3 regions of the Eubacterium ventriosum genome follow, and region 1 is predicted to be linked to each of the others. Evidence: predicted binding sites of a transcription regulator. Region 1 holds the regulator's gene; each other region holds the start of a gene.

Region 1 (2,211 bases):
TCCTCTAATGTTGCAGTTTTAACCTGCTCTTCTATCTGTTCATAAGCTTCCTGAGGGAATCCGATATCTGCCACAACAACCTGACCGCAATATTCTGCTCCAGGATATAAAACAGTACCAATTTTATAACTTCCAAAAGTTACAGTGCAATTAGCCTTTACTGCAACGCCACAGATTTTACCTGTGTCCGCACTAACACCTGACGGAATATCAACTGAATATACAATGTTCCTTCCCTTATTGATTTTTGAAATAACATCTTTATATACACCTTCCACATTACGGGATAAGCCTACTCCAAAAATACTGTCAATAATAACATCTGCATCGTTGTAATCACCAACTATGTTAATTCCAATATTATGTGCAATGGAAAGCTGCTGTTTAAATTCTGTACTGGCTTTTGATATGTCACCTAAAATGTACAACTCTGTGTTGTAACCTTTTAAATGTAATATTCGACAGATTGCGACACCATCTGCCCCATTGTTTCCAACACCTGCTACCACAAGTATTTTCTTATCCTTTAACTGGTTTTTGCAGACAATCTCTGCCACACTCAGTGCAGCCCTTTCCATTAAAACCAATGACGGTATTCCAATTGTATTAATGGTATAACTGTCTACCTTTTTCATATCTGTACCTGTAACAATATTTTTCATATATTACTCCTTAGAATCGTTCTTTTCTGAAATTCTATATGTAAGCTTCATTAAACTTTCTGATAAGTGAACATTTTCTACTATAATATCGTCTGAAAAACTTAAATCTGTATGTGCAAAGTTCCAAAAAGCCTTTACTCCACACTCTACAAGCTTTTGTGCTATCTTTTTAGCCGGTCCCTTTGGCAATGTTAATGCAACAATTTCCACATTATTTTTTTTTACATAATCATAAATATCTGCAATATCCAAAATCTGACCGTGAGCTGTTTTCTTTCCTATTAAATCAGGATTCTTGTCAAACAATGCAGCAATTTCAAATCCTCTGTTTCTAAAGTTACCGTAGTTTGCAATAGCCTGACCAAGATTTCCCGCTCCAACTATTATCATCTTGTGCTTTACATCAAGTCCTAAAAGTTTTCCGATTTCATCATATAGATACTGTACATTATATCCGTATCCCTGCTGCCCGAAACCACCAAAATTGTTTAAATCCTGTCTAATCTGAGAAGCAGTTACATTCATAAGTTTACTCAGTTCCTTAGAAGATATACGCTCCACATTCTGCTGGCGCAACTCATCTAAATATCTATAATATCGGGGCAGCCTTGTAACCACCGCCTTTGATATTTTGTTCATTAATTATTCTCCTTGCTTAAGTGCTTGTAATCCGACACTATCCCCAGACTACAATATATAGTTTCAATTATAGTTATTAGCCTAAAGATTGTCAAATATTTGTCATTCTAATATGTTTAAAATTTTGTCTTTTTATGGTAAACTGTTCACTGTTAGCAAACACAAATACTTTAGGAGGATTTATCATGATATTATCATGTAATCATATATCTAAATCTTACGGTGTAGATACAATTTTGGACGACTGCTCTTTTTTCGTAAATGATGGTGAGAAAGCTGCCATTGTCGGTAATAACGGAGCAGGAAAATCTACTATTATGAAAATTATAATGGGTGAACTTAGTGCTGATAACGGTACAATCACCCTTGGTAAAAACAAGACTATAGGATATCTTGCTCAGTACCAAGATCTTGCTTCACACAATTCAATCTATGATGAAGTAAAATCCGTTAAGGCTGATATTATAAATATGGAAAAGAAACTTGTTGAATATGAAAAGGCAATGTCCGGTGTTTCAGGTGATGAACTCCACAAACTTATGGAAAATTACACTAATTTGGAACATCGCTTTCAATTACTTAATGGTTATTCATACAAAAGTGAAATCGAAGGTGTTATTAAAGGTTTAGGTTTTACTGAGGATGACTTTAACAGAGAGGTTGGCACTCTTTCCGGCGGTCAGAAAACAAGAGTTGCCCTTTGCAAGCTTCTTCTTGAAAAGCCTGACATTATTATGCTTGATGAACCTACCAACCACTTAGACCTTACTTCAATCAAGTGGCTTGAAACATATTTATCTAACTATAATGGTGCAGTTCTCATAATTGCCCACGACAGATATTTTCTCGACAAAATAGTTACTAAGGTAATTGAAATTGAAAATACACACTGCCACGTTTATGATGGCAA
Region 2 (2,211 bases), 230 kb from region 1:
AATGGGACCTATAACAAAGAAACTTTACGATACATTAACAGGAATTCAGATGGGTAGAATTGAAGCTCCTGAAGGATGGATTTACGAAATTAAATAATTAAAGATAGGATAGAGTATGTGGAATAGAGCAGATTTAAAAGCAAATGCTAAAAAGATTTTTTTCGGGAACTATTGGAAGGCAGTTTTAGTAACACTTATTTTGACAATTATTCTTGGTGGTGCAACAAACACAATAACAAGAAGAATTTCAAATAATCAGTCAACAGATTGGTCAATTGATCAGGATTTTTCCGGTGTTTCAAGTTATGATGAATGGTCAAATGATGAAATATTGAACATTGGAAACAGTTCATTGTATGGTTCAGAATATCAGACATATCTTAGAATTTATGACCGACTGAAGAATATACCCGGATCAGTATGGGCAATGTTGGGAATTGCTGTAGCAGTAGGAATAGTTGTTGGTCTTTTAATTTCCATTTTCTTACTAGCACCTTTACAGGTTGGATGTTACAGATGGTATATTTTAAACAGAACATCTAATCCACCAATGGGAGAATTGTTAAATTCATTTAGAAATGGATATTTTAACACTGCTAAGATTATGTTTTGCAAGGGTTTGTACACAACACTTTGGAGTCTGTTGTTTATAATACCGGGAATTATCAAGGCGTATGAATATAGTATGATTCCATATTTGTTGGCCGAGAATCCTAATATGTCAAAACAGGAAGCTTTTGCAATAAGCAAGGAATTAATGGATGGAAATAAGTTTAATGCATTTGTACTGGACTTATCATTCATACTTTGGAATTTTGTAGGTGCATTAGCACTTGGTTTACCTGGAGTATTCTTTGTTAATCCTTATGTTCAGTTAACTAACGTTGAACTTTATGTAAAATTATGTCAGATTAGAGCAGAAAGACATAATTCAACATATAATCAGGATAACAACCAGAATTTTAATCAGAATGATTTTTCAGGTTATACGCAAGTATAAAATTAAGTAAAAGTAATGAAATAACTAATAAAATAAAAAAAATGGCGGTTTTCGCCATTTTTTTTTTATATTGTACTAGACAAAGATATTATAATTTGTTAAAATTATAACAATCTTAATAATATTATTACTAGAAGTGGGAATTTTACAAAATTGTAACAGAAAAGTCATCTGTTTTTTCTTGCGGTGAAATAGTAAAAATGGTATTATGAGAGTATGTGAGCAAGCAGGTGAAATTATACATAAAACCTGTTAACATATCAAAAAAATCACGGAGGATTTATATTATGTCAAAGAAAGTAGTTATCGCAGGCGCATGCCGTACAGCTATTGGAAAAATGGGTGGAGCATTAAGCACAACTCCAGCACCAGTTTTAGGATCTATTGTTATTAAGGAAGCTCTTAACAGAGCAGGTGTTCCAGCTGATCAGGTTGATCACGTATATATGGGATGTGTTATCCAGGCAGGACTTGGACAGAACGTAGCACGTCAGGCAGCACTTAAGGCAGGACTTCCAATTGAAACACCAGCAGTTACAGTTAACGTTGTATGTGGTTCAGGTCTTAACTGTGTAAACATGGCTGCACAGATGATTCAGGCAGGAGATGCTGATATCGTTGTTGCAGGTGGTATGGAAAACATGTCAATGGCTCCATATGCTTTACCACAGGCTAGATTCGGTTACAGAATGAACAATGGTACACTTGTTGATACAATGGTTAACGATGCATTAACAGATGCATTCAATCACTACCACATGATGATTACAGCTGAAAACGTAGCTGAACAGTGGGGAATTACAAGAGAAGAATTAGATGCTTTCTCAGCTAACTCACAGCAGAAATGTGAAAAGGCTATGGCTGAAGGTAAGTTCAAAGATGAAATCGTTCCTGTAGAAGTAAAACAGAGAAAACAGACAGTTATCGTAGATACAGATGAAGGCCCAAGAGCTGGAACAACAGCTGAATCACTTAGCAAGTTAAGATGTTGTTCAGGTAAGCCTGATGGTGTTGTTACAGCAGGTAATGCTTCAGGTATCAATGATGGTGCAGCAGCAGTTGTAGTTATGAGCGAAGAAAAAGCTAAAGAATTAGGTGTTAAGCCAATGGCTACATTCGTAACAGGAGCACTTGGTGGTGTTGATCCATCAATTATGGGTGTTGGACCTGTAGCTTCAACTAAGAAAGCATTAGCAAAAGCTAATATGACA
Region 3 (2,211 bases), 200 kb from region 1:
GAATCAAATTTAAATTTGTTAATAAAATCAAGTCAAAATAGAATATTAAGTTATTACAATTTAAATAGTAAAAACTTTTAATTTATATTTTTCAACGATTTTTTCAACCAAATCAAAACCGGAACCAATAAATTGGGCTTTGTGAGCATCGGAACCTACGGTAACATAAAGCCCACCAAGTTCCTTGTATCTTCTAATTATATCCGTGTGTGGATTTGGGAAATCAAATCCTTTAGAAAAGTTTGAAGTGTTAATTTCCAACTTAATATCATTTTCAATAATCATTTTCAAAATCTCATCTATAACATCAATGTAATCAGCCACACTGTAATTATTATCCTTGTTAGGACTGTAGCGGACAATGTAATCCAAATGCCCGAGAGTGTTGACAGTGCGGGGAGTGGTGCAAGTGTTTCTTCCTATAAAAAATTTCAAGGAATCCAACAAAGTTTTAAAATAAAGTTCAAAACAGTCACGGTCATTTTTTCCTTTCCAAAACTCTGCATAATAAGGATCCATTTGGTCAACAATATGACAGGAGCCAATGACAAAATCAAAATCGTAGGAATCAAGAAATTTATGGCACAAAGAAAAATTGTCAGAAGTAAGCCCCAGCTCAACACCTTTTAAAATATTGATTTTGGAAGAATATTCATTCCTTAAAGAATTCAAAACTTCAAAATATTTGGGAAAATCAATATAAGGCGATTCCCCCTTAATTGGCCAATTAAAGTCCTGATGGTCAGTAAAACAAATCTGTTTCATGCCAAGAGCAATGGCTTTCTCAACAATAGCCCTAGGAGATTCCTCGGAATCAAAAGAAAAACTGCTGTGTACATGGTAATCTGAAAACATAGTAAAGTCCTTTCTGTGTATGAATATAAGTTGATAATGTGCCTGAGCTAGTTAAATATTAGCATAAATTAGATAATTACGGTAGTCACAGAAAAAAGAAGTTGGTAATCCGTAATTCCATAAAATCGTATCAATTTTGCTAATTTGACAAAAATTTAACAAAAAACCAAAAAATAAGCAAAAACAACTTGATATTTGCAAACTTATTATGTAAAATAAGCATAGGTTAATGAAAATTAACAATAGCAAAAAAACTTATTATAGGAGGACAATTAAATGTCAGTAAAAGTTGCAATTAACGGTTTCGGACGTATTGGACGTCTTGCATTCAGACAGATGTTCGGAGCAGAAGGCTATGAAGTAGTAGCTATTAACGATTTAACAAGCCCAAAGATGTTAGCTCACTTATTAAAGTATGATTCATCACAGGGTAAATATGAAAAGGCTGATACAGTTTCAGCTACAGATGATTCAATCATCGTTGATGGAAAAGAAATCAAAATCTATGCAGAAGCTGATGCTTCAAAATGTCCTTGGGGCGAATTAAACGTAGACGTTGTATTAGAATGTACAGGTTTCTATACATCAAAGGCTAAAGCACAGGCTCATATCGATGCTGGTGCTCGTAAGGTTGTTATCTCAGCTCCAGCTGGAAACGATCTTCCAACAATCGTTTACAATACAAACCACAATACACTTAAGCCAGAAGATACAATCATTTCTGCAGCTTCATGTACAACAAACTGTTTAGCACCTATGGCTGATGCTCTTAACAAATACGCTCCAATCCAGAGTGGTATCATGTTAACAATTCATGCTTACACAGGTGACCAGATGACTCTTGATGGACCACAGAGAAAAGGTGATTTAAGAAGATCAAGAGCTGCAGCAGTTAATATCGTTCCTAACTCAACAGGTGCTGCAAAAGCTATCGGATTAGTTATTCCAGAATTAAACGGAAAATTAATCGGTTCTGCACAGAGAGTTCCTGTTCCAACAGGTTCAACAACAGTTCTTACAGCTGTAGTTAAAGGAAAAGATATCACAGTTGAAGGTATCAACGCAGCTATGAAGGCAGCTTCAAATGAATCATACGGATACAACGAAGATGAAATCGTATCAAGCGATATCGTAGGAATGAGATATGGTTCATTATTTGATGCTACACAGACAATGGTATCAAAGGTTGATGAAGATACTTATGAAGTACAGGTTGTTTCATGGTATGATAACGAAAACTCATACACAAGCCAGATGGTTAGAACAATCAAATACTTCTCAGAATTAGCTTAATTTCTGATATTTATTATTAGATCCAAAAAGGGTCCGGCTGATTGGGCCGGGCCTTTTCTTTTA

The links. Region 1 encodes Rex, which represses fermentation and respiration genes when NADH is low (regulators of the CRP and FNR family bind a similar motif). Its sites were predicted from a motif close to ATTGTTAANNNNTTAACAAT; they were not measured.
Region 2: NQ558_RS06885 (acetyl-CoA C-acetyltransferase) is a predicted target of Rex. The motif match lies at 1,095-1,114, and genes of this name have one in related genera.
Region 3: gap (type I glyceraldehyde-3-phosphate dehydrogenase) is a predicted target of Rex. The motif match lies at 999-1,018, and genes of this name have one in related genera.

The regions. Positions count from the first base shown of each region.
Region 1 covers NZ_CP102282.1:1,753,620-1,755,830, reverse strand. The annotation lists gene NQ558_RS07835 (bifunctional ADP-dependent NAD(P)H-hydrate dehydratase/NAD(P)H-hydrate epimerase) at 1-662, opposite strand, end outside; gene NQ558_RS07830 (redox-sensing transcriptional repressor Rex) at 666-1,301, opposite strand; gene abc-f (ribosomal protection-like ABC-F family protein) at 1,487-2,211, shown strand, end outside.
Region 2 covers NZ_CP102282.1:1,527,415-1,529,625, forward strand. The annotation lists gene NQ558_RS06875 (branched-chain amino acid aminotransferase) at 1-97, shown strand, start outside; gene NQ558_RS06880 (DUF975 family protein) at 116-1,000, shown strand; gene NQ558_RS06885 (acetyl-CoA C-acetyltransferase) at 1,288-2,211, shown strand, end outside.
Region 3 covers NZ_CP102282.1:1,556,395-1,558,605, forward strand. The annotation lists gene NQ558_RS06975 (histidinol-phosphatase HisJ family protein) at 61-855, opposite strand; gene gap (type I glyceraldehyde-3-phosphate dehydrogenase) at 1,132-2,148, shown strand.